DNA from 2 places in the Streptomyces sp. UC4497 genome. Region 2 is predicted to be linked to the other one. Evidence: predicted binding sites of a transcription regulator. Region 2 holds the regulator's gene; the other holds the start of a gene.
What was found. Region 2 encodes HrcA, which represses chaperone genes, less so after heat shock. Its sites were predicted from a motif close to TTNGCACTCNGNNNNNCNGAGTGCNAA; they were not measured.
Positions count from the first base shown of each region.

Region 1: groL (chaperonin GroEL) is a predicted target of HrcA. The motif match lies at 1,784-1,810, and genes of this name have one in related genera.

Region 1 covers NZ_JBTYHB010000036.1:69,799-79,487, forward strand. Annotated here, with positions in the region: gene groL (chaperonin GroEL) at 29-1,654, opposite strand; gene ACYSUO_RS34345 (cold-shock protein) at 1,964-2,170, opposite strand; gene ACYSUO_RS34350 (MoaD/ThiS family protein) at 2,602-2,877, opposite strand; gene thrC (threonine synthase) at 2,913-4,214, opposite strand; SAM riboswitch class I at 4,233-4,388, opposite strand; gene ACYSUO_RS34360 (glucosyl-3-phosphoglycerate synthase) at 4,552-5,499, shown strand; gene ACYSUO_RS34365 (DUF7927 domain-containing protein) at 5,538-7,376, shown strand; gene ACYSUO_RS34370 (alpha,alpha-trehalose-phosphate synthase (UDP-forming)) at 7,463-8,848, shown strand; gene otsB (trehalose-phosphatase) at 8,825-9,655, opposite strand.
Region 2 covers NZ_JBTYHB010000070.1:17-9,705, reverse strand. Annotated here, with positions in the region: gene ACYSUO_RS41990 (HAMP domain-containing protein) at 1-2,356, opposite strand, end outside; gene ACYSUO_RS41985 (SpoIIE family protein phosphatase) at 2,459-4,414, shown strand; gene hemW (radical SAM family heme chaperone HemW) at 4,457-5,689, shown strand; gene ACYSUO_RS41975 (DUF3097 domain-containing protein) at 5,723-6,544, opposite strand; gene ACYSUO_RS41970 (MBL fold metallo-hydrolase) at 6,579-7,328, opposite strand; gene hrcA (heat-inducible transcriptional repressor HrcA) at 7,460-8,476, shown strand; gene dnaJ (molecular chaperone DnaJ) at 8,477-9,616, shown strand.

The sequences.
Region 1 (9,689 bases), on a different contig from region 2:
GTTACGGACGGGCTGAACCGCGAGCGGCTCAGAAGTCCATGTCACCGCCCGGCATGCCGCCGCCGGCCGGGGCAGCGCCCGCCTTCTCCGGCTTGTCTGCGATGACGGCCTCGGTGGTGAGGAACAGCGCGGCGATGGACGCGGCGTTCTGCAGGGCAGAGCGCGTGACCTTCGCCGGGTCGATGATGCCCTCGGCGATCATGTCGACGTAGTCGCCCGTGGCGGCGTTCAGACCGTGACCGACGGTCAGGTTGCGCACCTTCTCCACGACGACGCCACCCTCGAGACCACCGTTGACGGCGATCTGCTTGAGCGGGGCCTCGAGCGCGAGCTTCACGGCGTTGGCGCCGGTCGCCTCGTCACCCTCGAGCTCCAGCTTCTCGAACACCGCGGAGGCCTGGAGGAGGGCCACGCCACCACCGGCGACGATGCCCTCTTCGACGGCCGCCTTCGCGTTGCGAACGGCGTCCTCGATGCGGTGCTTGCGCTCCTTGAGCTCGACCTCGGTGGCCGCGCCCGCCTTGATGACGGCCACGCCGCCGGCGAGCTTGGCGAGGCGCTCCTGGAGCTTCTCGCGGTCGTAGTCCGAGTCGCTGTTCTCGATCTCGGCACGGATCTGGTTGACGCGACCCTGGACCTGGTCGCTCTCACCGGAGCCGTCGACGATCGTCGTCTCGTCCTTGGTGATGACGACCTTGCGGGCGCGGCCGAGCAGGTCGAGACCGGCGTTCTCCAGCTTGAGGCCGACCTCCTCGGAGATGACGGTGCCGCCCGTGAGGATGGCGATGTCGCCGAGCATGGCCTTGCGGCGGTCACCGAAGCCCGGGGCCTTGACGGCGACGGACTTGAAGGTGCCACGGATCTTGTTGACGACCAGGGTCGACAGGGCCTCGCCCTCGACGTCCTCGGCGATGATCAGCAGCGGCTTGCCGGACTGCATGACCTTCTCGAGCAGCGGAAGGAGGTCCTTCACGTTGCCGATCTTCGAGTTGACGATCAGGATGTACGGGTCCTCGAGCGAGGCCTCCATACGCTCCATGTCGGTGGCGAAGTACGCCGAGATGTAGCCCTTGTCGAAGCGCATACCCTCGGTGAGCTCGAGCTCCAGACCGAAGGTCTGGGACTCCTCGACGGTGATGACGCCTTCCTTGCCGACCTTGTCCATGGCCTCGGCGATGAGCTCGCCGATCTGGGTGTCGGCGGCCGAGATGGAGGCGGTGGAGGCGATCTGCTCCTTGGTCTCCACCTCCTTGGCCTGCTCAAGAAGGGCGGCGGAGACGGCCTCGGTGGCCTTCTCGATGCCGCGCTTGAGGGCCATCGGGTTGGCGCCGGCGGCTACGTTGCGAAGGCCTTCGCGAACGAGCGCCTGGGCCAGGACGGTCGCGGTCGTCGTGCCGTCACCGGCGACGTCGTCCGTCTTCTTCGCGACCTCCTTGACCAGCTCGGCGCCGATCTTCTCGTACGGGTCCTCGAGCTCGATCTCCTTGGCGATGGACACACCATCGTTGGTGATCGTGGGGGCGCCCCACTTCTTCTCGAGGACGACGTTGCGACCCTTGGGGCCCAGGGTCACCTTGACGGCGTCGGCGAGCTGGTTCATGCCGCGCTCGAGGCCGCGCCGTGCCTCCTCGTCGAACGCGATGATCTTGGCCATGTGAAGTGGTCCTCCCGGACGGGGTGGCTAACGCAAAAGGACCGTGCTGGTGCCCGCGACGGACGGCCTGCGGGCCTTGTGGCTCCTTGCACCACCCGGCCCCCGGACCTCACCGACCCGATCCAAGTTTTGTCACTCTCACTCGGAGAGTGCTAAGCCCAATGATTAGCACTCGACCCATGTGAGTGCAAGGCCGTACCACGAAAGCGCAGGCTGGACCCGTTCAGCGCGAAGGGCCCGCCCCCGGTTACCCGGGAGACGGGCCCTCCACAACGTGCGACGTACAAGCTTGCAGTCTGACGCGCGCGTTCAGCCGGCGGCCACGCGGACCATGTCGGCCTGCGGCCCCTTCTGGCCCTGCGAGATCTCGAACTCGACCCGCTGACCCTCTTCGAGGGTGCGGTAGCCGTCCATCTGAATCGCGCTGTAGTGGACGAAAACATCCGCACCACCGTCGACCGCGATGAAGCCGTACCCCTTCTCCGCGTTGAACCACTTGACGGTGCCCTGAGCCATGCCTAACTCCCCTATTACTGGCCCTTGCGCAGGACCGCACTTCGCGGACCCGGGTCAGACCTCACGCCCCATGGGATATGGGGGTGTGCGCCGGAACGCGTCGACCGCGGCTGAATGTATCTGCCCAACTGCCGTCTGCAACAGGTCAGTCGGACGAGAATTCTGGGCACGCCAGATCGGGGAAAACGGGTCAACTCACCGGATCCGCGGGCAAGTCGGGCCGTGTAAATGCCGTAAAAGGCCCGAAAGGGCTGCACACTTTGGCTACTTCTTGTCGGGCTTCGGGCGAGAACTCATATGCGCCCGTCATGCACCGCGCGGGGAAAGGCAGCAGCTTCCCCAACTGTACCGCGCTCAACCATGCAGAATTGCCCCCTCCGCTTCTCTTGCGGAGGGGGCAATTCGGTTAACTCTGCGTAGAACTGAATGGATCAGCCGCCGGCGACGGCCGGAATGATCGAGACGCCGGCGCCGTCCGGCGTCGCCGTCTGGAGGCCCTGCTCGAAGCGGACGTCGTCGTCGTTCACGTACACGTTCACGAAGCGGCGCAGCTTGCCCTGGTCGTCGAGGACGCGGGCGGCGATGCCGGTGTGGTTCTTCTCCAGGTCGGCGATGACGTCGGCGAGGGTGGCGCCCTCGGCGGCGACCTCGGACTGCCCGCCGGTGTAGGTGCGCAGGATGGTGGGGATGCGAACGTTGACGCTCATGCTGGTGACTCCTGTTGCTACAAGTTCGGTCGGGCTCAGTGGTCGGTGGCGAGGCCGGCCTCGCGGAACGCGTCCAGGTTGGGCCGGATCGTGGCGGTGGCCTGCGAGGACTCGGCGACCGCGTCCAGCGTCTTGAGACCGTCACCCGTGTTCAGGACGACCGTCGTCAGCGACGGGTCGATGAGGCCCGCCTCGATGAGCTTCTTGGTGACACCCAGCGTGACGCCGCCCGCCGTCTCGGCGAAGATGCCCTCCGTCTGCGCGAGCAGCTTGATCGCGTCGACGACCTGCTCGTCGTTGACGTCCTCCACGGCGCCACCGGTGCGGCGCGCGATGTCGAGGACGTACGGGCCGTCGGCCGGGTTGCCGATCGCGAGGGACTTGGCGATGGTGGTCGGCTTCTGCGGGCGGACCACGTCGTGGCCGCCCTTGTAGGCGACGGAGACCGGGGAGCAGCCCTCGGCCTGGGCGCCGAAGAGCTTGTAGGGCTTGTCCTCGACGAGGCCGAGCTTGATCAGCTCCTTCAGGCCCTTGTCGATCTTCGTGAACTGCGAGCCGGACGCGATCGGGATGACCAACTGGTCCGGGAGCTGCCAGCCGAGCTGCTCGCAGATCTCGTACGCGAGCGTCTTGGAACCCTCGCCGTAGTACGGGCGGAGGTTCACGTTCACAAAGCCCCAGCCCTCGCCCAGCGGGTCGCCGATGAGCTCGGAGCAGAAGCGGTTCACGTCGTCGTAGTTGCCCTCGATGGCGACGAGGTCACCGCCGTAGACACCGGCCATGACGACCTTGCCCTGCTCCAGGTCGTGCGGGATGAACACGCAGGACCGGAAGCCCGCACGGGCGGCGGCGGCGCCGACGGCGCCGGCCAGGTTGCCGGTGGAGGAGCAGGAGAGCGTGGTGAAGCCGAAGGCGCGGGCGGCCTCGATGGCCTGCGCGACGACGCGGTCCTTGAAGGAGTGCGTGGGGTTGCCGGAGTCGTCCTTGACGAACAACTTGCCCTCGGCGACGCCCAGTTCACGACCGAGGTTGTCGGCCTTGACGAGCTTGGTCCAGCCGGGGTTCAGGTTCGGCTTCTCGGCGACGTCGGCCGGGACGGGCAGCAGCGGGGCGTAGCGCCAGATGTTGGCGGGGCCGGCCTCGATCTGCTTGCGGAGCGCCTCGGGGTCGCCGACGGGCAGGTCGTACGCGACTTCCAGAGGCCCGAAACACTCGGCGCAGGCGAAGACGGGGCCGAGCGGGACGATGTTGCCGCACTCACGGCAGGAAAGGCCGGAGGCCGGACCGAGATCAACGGTCTTGGCGGTCGTTTCGGTGGCGACAGTCTGTACAGCCATGAGAGGCGAGGCCCTTTCTCCTCATCTTCCTCGCGACGCATCTCGCCACGAGACGGATTTGGCACCTTCACTAGCCGGGAGCCTCGCGGGCGCACTGCGATGTGCGGAACGAGACCGGCTGGAGGGTTGCCGGGGCTTCAACGGGCCGTATCCCTCTGCCCCTCTGGATGAGCGGTATTCGATTGTGTGGATTCAGTTGTGTGTACGGCAGGCGACCCCCGACATGCGATGGTCACCGGCCTTGTTCAAGACTGTAACCGAAGGCCCGGACCCTTGAGATAGTCGTCCGATGCGCGAGATGGATCACATGTTGGTCCTGAGGGAAGGAACGCAGACCGTGCTGGAAGAGGTCGAGCGCTGGCTGAACAGGCGCTCCTGGTCCGTGGCCGATCACCCGCTGCACCGGGTGATCGCCGCCAAGCAGGCCTCGGGTCAGACGGTAAGTGTCGTACTGCCCGCGCTGAACGAGGAGGAGACGGTCGGCGAGATCGTCGCCGAGATCCGGCGCGCGCTGATGACGGACGCGGTGCCGCTCGTCGACGAGCTCGTCGTGATCGACTCCGGCTCCACGGACCGTACGTCCGAGGTCGCGGCGGCGGCCGGGGCGCGTGTCGAGCACCGGGACACGATCCTGCCGCGGATCCCGGTCAGGGCCGGCAAGGGCGAGGTGCTGTGGCGCTCCCTGTTCGTCACTTCCGGTGACATCGTGTGCTTCGTCGACGCCGATCTGAAGGAGTTCTCCGCGGACTTCGTCTCCGGGATCGTCGGCCCGCTGCTCACCGAGCCGGGCGTGGACTTCGTGAAGGCGATGTACGACCGCCCGCTGGCCGGGGCCGCCGGGCAGGGCGGCCGGGTGACCGAGCTGATGGCGCGCCCGATCCTCAACCTCCACTGGCCCCAACTGGCGGGATTCGTCCAGCCGTTGGGCGGCGAGTACGCGGCCCGGCGCTCGCTGCTCGAGCGGCTCCCGTTCCCCGTCGGATACGGCGTGGAGCTCGGCCTGCTCGTGGACGCGCTGCACACCGTGGGCCTCGACGCGCTCGCCCAGGTCGACGTCGGTGTGCGCAAGCACCGGCACCAGGACGGGCAGGCGCTCGGCCGGATGGCGGCGGCGATCTACCGCACCGCCCAGCTCCGGCTCGCGCGCGGGCACCTCGTCAGGCCGGTGCTCACGCAGTTCGAGCGCGGGGAGGGCGGCTTCGAGCCGCGTACCCACGAGGTCGACACGGAGGAGCGGCCGCCGATGATCGAAATCGGTGAGTACGCGGAGCGTCGCGTCGCATAAGCGCCGCATAATCATATGTTTTGTCTAACTTGCCCTTTATGTGGCTTAGACAATTCAAGGGCAGGTTCAAGGGCAGGGCGGCGTGCGCCGTCACCGCCACCCTCGCCGCCTGCCTGACGGGCATGGCGGGCCTGGCGCCGAGCCCCGCCTCCGCGGACGTGGTCTCCCCCTTCGCCAAGCGCTACGACGAATCGATCTACGGCGACTTCAAGACCATCGGCAACACGGTCATGGGCTGCCCGACGGACGACGCCACGATGGCCGGACGCTGCGCCGTCGCCGCGAACGGCGAGGGCAAGGACAACAACAACACGTTCGTCATGCAGCGGATCAACACCGCGGGGACGACCGACGGCTACGGCTCCAGCACCGGCCGGGTCACCATCCCGCCCGGCGCCCGGGTCGCCTACGCCCGCCTCTTCTACGGCGGCAACGACGGCACGTACAAGGGCCCGAGCGGCGCGCAGCTGAAGCGCTGCGACATCTCCGGCGCCGACGTGGCCCCCTCGCCCGGCGCCCCGCTCGACGCGGTCCCCTCGGTCGGCGTGAACGGCACGGCCCCGGCCAAGGTCTCCCCCGAGAACCTGGTCCAGGACCCCGCCTCCACCAGCGGCCCGCACTACTACACGGGCGAGGCCGACGTCACGGGCCTGTTCAGCGGCGTCACCGGCACGGGCACCCCGGTGCCGGTCTCGGTCGGCGACATCTGGGCGCCCACCGGCAAGGGCTGCGTGGCCGGCTGGTCGATGACCGTCGTCTACAAGTACGACGGACCGAACGACGCCTATGCTCCGGACCGCCGCAACGTCTACATCTACGGCGGCCACGTCCTGCAGCGCTCCACCTCCCCGGCCACCCGGGTCACCGTGGACGGCTTCTACCGGACCTCGGGCACCCCGCACGCGAGCGTCACCGCGTACGAGGGCGACTGGAACACGCCGGGCGACAAGTTCGCCGTCGGCGGCCAGAACATCCCCGAGGCGCACACCGGCAACACCAACAACTTCTTCATCTCCGAGGACGACGGCGCCCTCGACCCGAAGATGGTCAACAACCTGAGCATCGACGCGAAGGAATTTGACGTCTCGGGCAGCGGCTCCACGCGGGCCGTCGGGGACGAGCCGATCCCGGTCGGCTCGACCTCCACCACGCTCGACTTCTCCACCAAGGGCGACACCTACGTCCCCTCGGCGCTCGCCCTGTCCGTCCCGGTGCCCGACCTGGAGATCACCAAGACGGCGAGCCCCGCGAAGGTGGAGCCCGGCGACACGGTCACGTACACGGTGAAGGCGAAGAACGTCAGCCGGCTGCCGTACCCCAACGCCAAGTTCACCGACGACCTCACCGAGAACCTCGACGACGCGACGTACAACAACGACGCCGAGGCGAGCATCGGGAACGTCGACTACACCGAGCCGAAGATCAACTTCACCGGTGACATCCCGGCCGGCGAGACCGCGACCGTCACGTACTCCGTGCAGGTCAACGACCCGGTGAGCGGCGACGGGAAGCTCACGAACAGCGTCACCGCCGACTCCCCGCGCACCAACTGCGCGGAGGGCTCCACGGACGCGCTGTGCGGCATCGCGCCCGTCATCGAGCGGGAGGCGCCGTCGCCGACGCCGACCAGCCCCTCGCCGACGCCGACGCCAAGTCCGAGCCGGCAGCCGGGCGAGCAGACGCCCGAGCCCTCGCCGACCCCGTCGACGAGCAACCAGAGCCCGCAGGCGCGGCCCACACCGCCGAATCCGCCGAGCGGCGGCGAGATGGCCGAGACCGGGACCGACTCGATGCTGCCGCTGTACGGCGGGCTCGCCATCACGCTGTGCGGGCTCGGCGCGCTGGTCGTCGCCGCCGTCCGCGGCCGCAAGGACTGACCCGATCGCAGGTGTCGTATACGGCCGGGCCCCGATGGGGCCCGGCCTTACGTTTGAACGTTTCCGGGCCGGGCTAGCGTGCCCGTATGAGTTCCACGACGCATGGTGCTGCTGAGGTTCTCGTCGCGTCCAACCGCGGCCCGGTCTCGTACGTCCTCGACGACGCGGGAGGGATCGAGGCGAAGCGCGGCGGGGGCGGCCTGGTGTCGGCGCTGAGCGCCGTCGAGAACAAGCTGTGGGTGTGCTCGGCGCTGAGCGAGGGCGACCGGGAGGCGGTGCGGCGCGGGGTCGCCGAGCCGGGAGTGCGGATGCTCGACATCGACGCCGACGTGCACACGGACGCGTACAACGGGGTCGCGAACTCGGTGCTGTGGTTCGTGCACCACATGCTGTACCAGACGCCTCTGGAGCCCGCCTTCGGACCGGAGTTCCGCAGGCAGTGGGCGTCCTACGAGGCGTACAACCGGGCCTTCGCCGAGGCGCTCGCCGAGGAGGCGGCGCCGGGCGCGACGGTGGTCGTGCAGGACTACCACCTGACGCTGGTGCCGGGGATGCTCCGCGAGCTCCGCGGCGACCTGCGGATCGGGCACTTCTCGCACACGCCGTGGGCGCCCGTCGACTACTTCCGGATGCTGCCCGACGACATCGCCGAGCAGGTGCTGCGGGGCATGCTCGGGGCCGACCGCTGTGCGTTCCTGACCCGGCGCTGGGCGGACGCCTTCACCGACTGCTGTACGCATCTCGTCGGCGGCACGTCCGGGACCCGGATCGGGGTGCACGGGCTCGGCGCGGACGCGGACTTCCTGCGGGAGCGGGCGCACCGGGACGATGTGGAGGAGCGGCTCACGGCGCTGCGCGCGCAGGTGGGCGAGGGCCGCAAGGTGATCGTGCGGGTGGACCGCACGGAGCTGTCGAAGAACATCGTGCGGGGGCTTCAGGCGTACGAGCTGCTGCTCGAGGAACGGCCCGAGTGGCGGGAGCGGGTCGTTCACGTTGCGTTCGCCTACCCGTCGCGGCAGGACCTGGCCGTGTACCGGGACTACACGGCCGAGGTGGCGCGGGTCGCCGAGGCCATCAACTCCCGCTTCGGTACGGAGGGTTGGACGCCGGTCGTGCTCCACGTGAAGGACGACTTCGCGCGCTCGCTGGCCGCGTACCGGCTCGCCGACGTGGCCCTCGTGAACCCGATCAGGGACGGCATGAACCTGGTCGCCAAGGAGGTGCCGGTGGTCTCCGACGACGGGTGCGTGCTGGTGCTCTCGCGGGAGGCGGGGGCGTACGAGGAGCTGGCCGAGGACGCGCTGACCGTCAACCCCTATGACCTGACCGGAACTTCGCGCGCCCTCGCGGAGGCGCTCGCCATGCCGCGGGACGAGCGCGAGGAACGCACGAAGCGCCTCGCGGAGGCGGCGACGGCGCTGCCGCCGGAGGCGTGGTTCCTGGACCAGCTAGAGGCGCTGCGCGAGGCCTGAGAAGAAGGCGGCCAATTCCGCGGGGCCCTCCACCAACAGGTCGGCCCTGTCGGCGAGTTCGGGTACGACCGTGTCCGCCGCCACCAAGAGGCCCGGCACCCCGTCGGAGCGCAGTTTCTCCACTGCCGCGAAGGCCGGGAGGTCGCCGAGGTCGTCGCCCGCGTAGAGGACGGACTCGGCGCCCACCTCCCGTACGTACTCGGTGAGCGCCACGCCCTTGTCGACGCCCGGCGGGCGCAGCTCCAGGACCATGCGGCCCGGCTCCACGATCAGGCCGTGCCGCGCGGCGAGTTCCGCCAGGGGTTCGCGGAGGGTGTCGAAGGCGGCCTGCGGGTCCTTTGCGCGGCGCGTGTGGACCGCGACGGCGCGGCCCTTCTCCTCGATGTACGTGTCGTGCCAGAGGTTCGACTCGGCCAGTACGCCGGGGAGTTCGGCCCGGACGGTGGCCACGCCGGGGTGCGGGGCGGGGGCGCTGACCGTGCCGGTGACGGCGTCCCAGCGTTCGGCGCCGTAGTGCCCGAGGACGACGAGGTGTTCGAGGCCGGGGACGCCGGAGAAGCCGCCGTGGCGGACCGCGACGCTCGCCGGGCGGCCCGTGACGACCGCGATCGCGGCGACCTTCGGGGCGAGGGCGGCGAGGGCGGGGACCACGTCCGGGTGGGCGCGGGCCTGGTCGGGGTCGGGGACGATGGGGGCGAGGGTGCCGTCGAAGTCGATCGCGACGATGCCCTGCCGGGGGTGGGCCAGGAGGGCGTTCAGGCCGTCGCGTCCTGCGGTGGTCCGGGGGGCGTACTCGTGGCTTGCCATGCCGTTGACGATAGCCGCGCTGCACATGTCCGGC
Region 2 (9,689 bases):
TGTACGCAAGTCCCTTGGTGGGCACGGCCATGGGCTGCTGCGAGCCGTCGTCCTCCTCCTCCGCGAGGAAGAACGCGCCGTACTGGGCGTTCACCAGCGGCGTCAGCTCGCGCAGGATCAGGTCGGCGACCTCCATCAGGTCGCGGTGGCCCTGCATCAGGGCGGCGAGGCGGGCCAGGTTCGACTCCAGCCAGTCCTTCGCGCGGGTCGTCTCGCGAAGGTTGGCCACCATCAGGTTGATGTTGTCCTTGAGCTCGGCGACCTCGCCCTGCGCGTCGACCGTGATCGAGCGGGACATGTCGCCCGAGGTCACCGCGGAGGCGACCTCGGCGATGGCGCGGACCTGCGTGGTCAGGTTCAGCGCCAGCTCGTTCACGTTCGTCGTCAGGCGCTTCCACGTGCCGTACACGCCCTCGACCCGTGCCTGGCCGCCGAGCTGACCCTGGGAGCCGACCTCGCGGGCGACCCGGGTCACCTCGGAGGAGAACGAGGAGAGCGTGTCGACCATCGTGTTGATGGTCGTCTTCAGTTCGAGGATCTCGCCGCGCGCGTCGACGTCGATCTTCTTGGAGAGGTCGCCCTGGGCCACGGCCGTGGCGACCTGCGCGATGTTCCGCACTTGTGAGGTCAGGTTGTCCGCCATGTAGTTGACGTTGTCGGTCAGGTCCTTCCAGACGCCCGACACGCCGTGAACGGTTGCGCGTCCGCCGAGGCGGCCGTCCGTGCCGACCTCGCGGGCGACGCGGGTCACCTCGTCGGCGAAGCCGCGCAGCTGCTCCACCATCGTGTTGACGGTGTCCTTCAGCTCCAGGATCTCGCCGCGCGCGTCGACCGAGATCTTCTTGGAGAGGTCGCCCTGGGCCACGGCCGTGGTGACTTGGGCGATATTTCGGACCTGGGAGGTCAGGTTCGACGCCATGAAGTTGACGTTCTCGGTCAGGTCGTTCCAGACGCCGGCGACGCCGCGGACCTGGGCCTGGCCGCCGAGGTTGCCCTCGGTGCCGACCTCGCGGGCCACGCGGGTGACCTCGTCGGCGAAGGCGGAGAGCTGGTCGACCATCGTGTTGATGGTCGACTTGAGTTCGAGGATCTCGCCCTTCGCCTCGACGGTGATCTTCTTGCCGAGGTCGCCCTGGGCCACCGCCGTCGACACGAGCGCGATGTTGCGCACCTGCGACGTCAGGTTGTCGGCCATGAAGTTGACGTTGTCGGTGAGGTCCTTCCAGACGCCGGAGACGCCGCGGACCTGGGCGCGGCCGCCCAGCTGTCCTTCGGTGCCGACCTCGCGCGCCACGCGGGTCACTTCGTCGGCGAAGGCGGAGAGCTGGTCGACCATCGTGTTGATGGTCGACTTGAGTTCGAGGATCTCGCCCTGCGCGTCGACCGTGATCTTCTGGCTCAGGTCTCCGTCGGCCACGGCGGTCGTGACCTGGGCGATGTTGCGGACCTGGGAGGTCAGGTTCGACGCCATGAAGTTGACGTTGTCGGTGAGGTCCTTCCAGACCCCGGAGACGCCGCGGACCTGGGCGCGGCCGCCCAACTGCCCTTCGGTGCCGACCTCGCGGGCGACACGGGTGACTTCGTCGGCGAACGCGGAGAGCTGGTCGACCATCGTGTTCACGGTCAGCTTGAGTTCGAGCAGCTCGCCCGTCGCCTCGATCGTGACCGTACGTGTCAGGTCGCCCTGCGCCACCGCCGTCGTCACGAGCGCGATGTCCCGCACCTGCGCCGTGAGCCGCGACGCCATGGTGTTGACCGCCTCGGTCACATCGCGCCAACTCCCGGACAGACCAGTGACCTTGGCGCGCCCACCGAGTCTTCCCTCGGTGCCCACCTCGCGGGCCACCCGGGTCACCTCGCCGGTGAACAGGGAGAGCTGGTCCACCATCTTGTTGACCGAACGACCCAACCGCCGCAGGTCGCCCCGGAGTTGACGGGTCCCGTCGTGCAGGTCGACACGCTGGTTGAGGTCGCCGCCCGCGACGGCCTCGAGCACCCGCGTGGCGTTCGCGGCCGGTGCGACGAGCGCGTCGATGATGGTGTTCACGTCGCCGACCCGCGTCACCCAGGCGCCCTGTCCGGGGCTCGCTTCCAGGCGCTCGTCGAGCCGGCCGTGCCGGGTGATCTCCCGCCGCACCCGCGCCAGTTCGGCGTTGAAGTGCACGCTGCGGTCGGCGAGCTGGTTGAATGTCGCGCCGAGCTCACCGACGATCCCGTCCGCCGTGATCGGTACATGCGCGAACGTGCCGTCCCGGGCAGCCGTCAGCGCGGCCAGCAACGGCCGGAGATCACTAGGGCGGATGGCTTCGTCACCGTAGCCCTTCTGAGGTGCACGCATACCACTGTTCTCACTCATAGCGGCCTACTTAGGTAACTCCACGCTTATGGGCGTGGTCAGTCTGTCACTCTGTTGGTGTCGCCTGAGGCGTCTTTGCCACAACTACTCAGGAGCCGAAACGTGGGTTCCATTCCGATCCAGCGGGAGAGCGCCTTCGGCGCCCCGGACGCGCCTGACCAGCCGACCGGGGTGCCGGTGGTCGCGCGCACATCGCTGCCCGGAAACCCGCTCGCGCCCGCGGCCGCCCGTCGTTTCCTGCGGGCCGCGTTCGTCGACTGGACCGAACTGCCCGAGCTGTCGGAGTCCCTGACGCTCGACGGGCGCCTCATGGACGACGCGACCGTCGTACTCAGCGAACTCGTCACCAATGCCGTCGTCCACGCGGGCACCGGCGTCGACCTCCTGTGCCGCCTGGAGGGCGCCGCCCCCGACGGCAGTGTCACCGCGGGACTCGTCGTCGAGGTCACCGACCGGCACCCGGCCCGCGCCGTCCGCAACGACCGGGCCTTCCGCTCGCCGGAGACCCCCGAATACGGCCGCGGACTCCAACTCGTCGCCTCGCTCTCCGAGTTGTGGGGCATCACCTACGGTCACGGCGCCAAGACCGTCTGGGCCCGGATCCCCGCCGACGCCCCGACATCCGCCGCGGAAATTCCCGACACCCCGGCCGGCGTGCGCAGCCTGCAGAGGGGCTTGCGGGCCGCGGAGATCCTCGCGCCCGCGTCCCGGCGCGCCCCCCAGGACCAGGACTGGATCAACCGCGGCGCGCTCTCCTTCCTCGCCGAGGCCTCCGACCTGCTCGCGGGACAGCTCGACGAGGACATGGTCGCCGCGCTCGTCGGCCAACTCCTCGTGCCGCGGCTCGCCGACTGGTGCGCCGTCTGGTTCTACGAGGAGGAGGGGCGCGGCCTGCCGGGCGTCGTCGAGCACGACATGCGCGGCGCGGACCCGATGCCGCTGCCCCGGCTCGCCCGCGTCTGGCACGCCCACGAACACCGCACCGAAGAGCTCCGCGGGCTCCTGGAGAAGGAACCCCCGCGGCTGCCCGACCGCCTCTCCGGCGCCGTCCCCGTGCCCTGGCCCTTCGACGGGCAGAGCGGCCCGGCCGCCCAGGACACGGGCTCGGCGCTCGCCTACCGGCTCTCCGCCGGCGGCCGCGCGCTCGGCATCCTGCTGATCGGGCGGGCTGGGCTGCACCGCTTCCCCGACGAGGTCACCGGGCTCGTCGAGGACTTCAGCCGGCGCGTCGGCCTCGCCGTCAGCGCGGCCCGCCGCTTCACCCGGCAGGCCACCATCAGCCGCATCCTGCAGCGCGGCCTGCTGCCCACGTCGATGGCCGAGATCCCCGGCGTGGCGAGCGCCCTCGTGTACGAGCCGAAGGAGGCGGGAGGACCCGGCGGCGACTTCTACGACGTGTTCCCGGCCGGCGCCGGACGCTGGTGCTTCGCGCTCGGCGACGTCCAGGGAAAGGGCCCGGAGGCCGCCGTCGTCATCGGGCTCGTACGGCCCTGGCTGCGGCTGCTCGCCCGCGAGGAGTACCAGGTCGCGCAGGTCCTCGACCGGCTCAACCGGCTGCTGCTCGACGACGCGACCGAGGCCTCCGACGCGGCGGCCCGCGCGCTCGCCGCGGCCGACGGCAGGGGCGTGCCACCGGAGGGCTCCACGTCCCGCTTCCTGTCGCTCCTGTACGGGGAGCTGACGCCCACCGAGGACGGCGTGCTGTGCACCATCGCCTCCGCCGGGCACCCGCTGCCGCTGCTCATGCGGCCCGGCGGGGAGGTCGTCGCCGCGGCCTCGCCACAGGTGCTGCTCGGTGTCGTCGACGATCCGGACTACACAAGCGAAACGTTTGTGATGCGCACCGGCGACACGCTCCTGGGCGTCACCGACGGGGTCACGGAGCGGCGCCGCGGGGCCCTCCAGTTCGACGACGGGGACGGGCTCGCGGCGGCGCTCGCCGGGTGCGCGGGCCTGACGGCGCCGCTGCTCGTCGAGCGGATCCGGCGGCTCGTGCACGCCTTCGGGGACAGCCCGCCGGACGACGACCTGGCGCTGCTGGTGCTCCAGGCGCAGTGACGGTGGTGCGGGTGGAATCCACGGAGGCGGGACAATGGGTCCATGCCTTCCGCACTTCCCGACGGTGAGCCCGTGCCCGACGACGGCTCGCTGCCCGCGTCCGCCCTCGCCGGGGCGGGGTCCCGACCCCTCGGCTTCTATCTGCACGTCCCGTACTGCGCCACGCGCTGCGGCTACTGCGACTTCAACACGTACACGGCCACCGAGCTGCGCGGCACGGGCGGCGTGCTCGCGTCCCGTGACAACTACGCGGAGACGCTGGTCGACGAGGTGCGGCTCGCGCGCAAGGTGCTCGGCGACGACCCGCGCCCGGTCCGCACCGTGTTCGTCGGGGGCGGTACGCCGACGCTGCTGCCGGCCGCCGACCTCGTACGGATGCTGGGGGCGGTCCGCGACGAGTTCGGGCTCGCGGACGACGCGGAGGTCACGACCGAGGCGAACCCCGAGTCGGTGGACCCGGCGTACCTGGCGGAGCTGCGGGCCGGCGGCTTCAACCGGATCTCGTTCGGGATGCAGAGCGCGCGGCAGCACGTGCTGAAGGTCCTCGACCGTACGCATACGCCGGGGCGGCCCGAGGCCTGTGTCGCGGAGGCGCGGGCGGCCGGATTCGAGCACGTGAACTTGGATTTGATCTACGGCACGCCGGGCGAGACGGACGACGACTGGCGGGCCTCGCTGGACGCGGCGCTCGGAGCGGGTCCGGACCATGTCTCGGCATACGCTCTGATCGTCGAGGAGGGCACGCAGCTGGCCCGGCGGATCCGGCGCGGCGAGGTGCCGATGACCGACGACGACGTGCACGCGGACCGCTATCTGATCGCCGACGAGGTGCTCGGGGCGGCAGGGTTCGACTGGTACGAGGTGTCGAACTGGGCGACGTCCGAGGCCGGGCGCTGCCTCCACAACGAGCTGTACTGGCGCGGGGCCGACTGGTGGGGGGCCGGGCCCGGGGCGCACTCGCACGTGGGCGGGGTGCGGTGGTGGAACGTCAAGCACCCGGGCGCGTACGCGGCGGCGCTCGCGGAGGGGCGGTCGCCGGGGGCCGGCCGGGAGATCCTCGCGGAGGAGGACCGCCGGGTCGAGCGGATCCTCCTCGAGCTACGGCTCCGTGACGGATGTCCGATGGAACTGCTTCGGGCCGACGGGCTCGCGGCGGCGCGAAAGGCTTTGGCGGACGGTCTCCTGGAGGCGGAACCGTTCGCGGCGGGCCGTGCGGTCCTGACGCTGCGAGGCCGTTTGCTGGCGGACGCGGTGGTCCGGGACCTGGTGGATTGATCTGGGCAGGGGGTGGGCAAGGCGGCGGCAGGCTCAGGCCGGGGCCGTGACGAAGTCGATGAGTTCTTCTACTCGGCCGAGAAGTTCCGGTTCCAGGTCCTTGTACGTGTGGACCCGGGACAGGATGTGCTGCCACGCCTCACCCGTGTTGGCCACCCGCCAGCCCAGTGCCCGGCACACGCCCGTCTTCCAGTCCTGGCCGCGGGGGACGCGCGGCCACGCCTCGATGCCGACCGAGGACGGCTTCACGGCCTCCCAGATGTCGATGTAGGGGTGGCCGACGACCAGTGCGTGCTCGCTCGTCACCGATTGGGCGATGTGCCATTCCTTCGAGCCGGGGACGAGGTGGTCGACCAGGACGCCGAGGCGGGCGTCCTGGCCCGGGGCGAAGTCGGCCACGACCGACGGGAGGTCGTCGACGCCCTCCAGGAATTCCACCGCCACGCCCTCGATGCGCAGGTCGTGGCCCCAGACCCGCTCGATGAGCTCCGCGTCGTGCTTGCCCTCCACGTAGATGCGGCCCGCCCGGGCCACCCGTGCGCGGGCGCCGGGGACCGCCACCGAGCCGGACGCGCTGCGGGCGGGTCGGGTCGGGGCCGGCCCCGAGGGGCGTACGAGGGTGACGACCTTGCCGTCGATCATGAAGCCGCGCGGCTCCATCGGGAACACCCGGAGCTTGCCGAAGCGGTCCTCCAGGGTCACCGTCGGACCCTGCGCCGTCTTCTCGACCCGGATCACCGCTCCGCAGAAGCCCGTGGTGACCTCCTCGACGACGAGGTCCGGTTCGGCCGGAACCTCGGGTACCGGCTTGTTCCGCTTCCAGGGGGGAGTCAGGTCGGCAGAGTACTGGCGCATCCGGCAGACGATAAGAGAACAGCGCAGGCCAGGGCTACGACACGCCGAAACGCGTCGCCAATGTGGCGCGTTGCGCGCGGACGAACCGCGCATTCACCGCCGAACCGTGCCCGGGTACGTACACCGCGTCCTCGCCGCCGAGGTCGAGCAGCCGGTCGAGCGCCGCGGGCCAGTGGCCCGGCGCCGCATCCGGGCCCGCCTGCGGCTCGCCCGACTCCTCCACCAGGTCGCCGCAGAAGACGATCTCCGGGCCGCCGGGGCCTCCGGGCACGAGTACCGCCAGGTCGTGGCCGCTGTGCGCAGGACCGATGTTCGCGAGCAGCACCGTCAGGCCGCCGCCCAGGTCGAGCGTCCACTCGCCGCACACCCGGTGCGCCGGGGTGACGAGGATGTCGACCGCCTCGGTGGCCGCCTCCGGGTCGACACCGTGCCGCACCGCGTCGGTCCGCAACCCCTCGGCGCCGCGCTCGAAGAGGACGTCGATGCCCACCGCCCCGTACACCTCGACGCCCGCGAACGCGGCCGTGCCGAGCACGTGGTCGAAGTGCGGGTGGGTCAACGCGACATGGGTCACTCTCCGGTGTGCCCCGAGGAGCGCGCGGGCGTCGGCACGCAGCCGGGCGCCTTCACGGAGTGAGGATCCGGTGTCGATCAAGAGCGCCGCGTCTTTACCGATGACGAGGCCGCTCGTGCAGTCGAGGCCGGGCAGCCGCACCCGCCCCACGTTCGGCGCGAGACCCTCCCATCCCACCGAGGACCAGTCGATACGCTGCGCGAGCTCCATACCTCGACGCTAGCGCCCTTGCCGGGCCCGTACCCACCGGCCGTACACTGAGCCGGGGACGATTGGCACTCGCCCACAGGGAGTGCCAAAGACAGGATGATCGCAACGGCTGTTTCTGGAGGTGTGCGCCGATGCTCAATGAACGCAGGCTCGAAGTGCTGCGCGCAATCGTCCAGGACTACGTCGGTACCGAGGAGCCCGTCGGCTCCAAGGCGCTCACCGAGCGGCACAAGCTCGGGGTCTCCCCGGCGACCGTGCGCAACGACATGGCGGCCCTGGAGGACGAGGGGTTCATCGCCCAGCCGCACACCAGTGCGGGGCGCATCCCCACCGACAAGGGCTACCGCCTGTTCGTCGACAAGCTCACCGCCGTGAAGCCGATGGCCGCGCCCGAGCGGCGCGCCATCCAGAACTTCCTGGACGGCGCCGTCGATCTCGACGACGTCGTCGGACGCACCGTACGGCTGCTCGCGCAGCTCACGCGGCAGGTGGCGATCGTCCAGTACCCGTCCCTGACCCGGTCCACCGTGCGCCATGTCGAACTGCTCTCGCTCGCGCCCGCCCGTCTGATGCTCGTACTGATCACGGACACCGGGCGCGTGGAGCAGCGGATGATCGACTGCCCGGCGCCGTTCGGCGAGTCGTCCCTGGCGGACCTGCGGGCCCGGCTGAACAGCCGTGTCGCGGGCCGCAGGTTCGCCGACGTGCCGCAGCTGGTGCAGGACCTGCCGGACGCCTTCGAGCAGGAGGACCGGGGCACGGTCTCCACGGTGCTCTCCACTCTTCTGGAGACACTCGTCGAGGAGACCGAGGAGCGGCTGATGATCGGCGGAACCGCCAATCTCACTCGCTTCGGACATGATTTTCCCCTCACCATCCGGCCCGTTCTGGAAGCCTTGGAGGAGCAGGTCGTGCTCCTCAAGCTCCTGGGCGAGCTGGGGGATTCGGGCATGGCCGTACGGATCGGTCACGAGAACGCCCATGAGGGACTCAACTCCACGTCCGTCGTGTCGGTCGGCTACGGTTCGGGCGGCGAGGCAGTGGCCAAGCTCGGCGTGGTCGGACCGACCCGCATGGATTACCCGGGAACGATGGGAGCAGTACGCGCAGTGGCACGTTACGTCGGACAGATCCTGGCGGAGTCGTAAGTGGCCACGGACTACTACGCCGTACTAGGCGTGCGCCGCGACGCTTCCCAGGACGAGATCAAGAAGGCTTTTCGGAGGCTCGCACGCGAGCTGCACCCGGACGTGAATCCGGATCCGAAGACCCAGGAGCGGTTCAAGGAGATCAACGCCGCCTACGAGGTGCTCTCCGATCCGCAGAAGAAGCAGGTCTACGACCTCGGGGGCGACCCCCTGTCGCAGGCCGGCGGAGGTGGCGGGGCCGGTGGCTTCGGCGCCGGCGGGTTCGGGAACTTCTCGGACATCATGGATGCCTTCTTCGGTACGGCGTCGCAGCGCGGACCCCGGTCCCGTACGCGGCGCGGCCAGGACGCCATGATCCGGCTCGAGGTCGAGCTGGACGAGGCCGCCTTCGGCACCACGAAGGACATTCAGGTCGACACGGCTGTGGTCTGTACGACCTGTAGCGGTGAGGGCGCCGCGCCCGGGACCTCGGCCCAGACCTGTGACATGTGTCGCGGTCGCGGTGAGGTCTCCCAGGTCACGCGGTCCTTCCTCGGTCAGGTCATGACCTCGCGGCCGTGCCCGCAGTGCCAGGGCTTCGGCACGGTCGTGCCCACTCCGTGCCCGGAGTGCGCGGGCGACGGGCGCATTCGCTCCCGTCGGACCCTGACCGTGAAGATCCCGGCCGGTGTGGACAACGGGACGCGGATCCAGCTCGCGGGTGAGGGTGAGGTCGGCCCCGGTGGCGGCCCCGCCGGTGACCTGTACGTGGAGATCCACGAGCTCCCGCACCCGACGTTCCAGCGGCGCGGCGACGATCTGCACTGCACGGTCACCATCCCGATGACGGCGGCGGCTCTCGGCACGAAGGTGCCGCTGGAGACGCTCGACGGCACGGAGGAGATCGACATCCGGCCGGGTACGCAGTCCGGTCAGTCGGTTCCGCTGCACGGGCGTGGTGTCACGCATCTGCGGGGTGGCGGTCGTGGTGACCTCATCGTGCACGTCGAGGTCATGACGCCGCAGAAGCTGGATCCGGAGCAGGAGCGGGTGTTGCGGGAGCTGGCCAAGCTGCGTGGTGAGGAGCGGCCCACGGGGCAGTTCCAGCCGGGGCAGCAGGGGCTTTTCTCCCGCCTGAAGGACGCGTTCAACGGCCGTTGAGCCAGCCGCGCCTTGCCCACCCGTTGCCTCAGGGCGGCGGGTGGGCGTTTTTTGAGCCCCTGCGGCGGTTGAG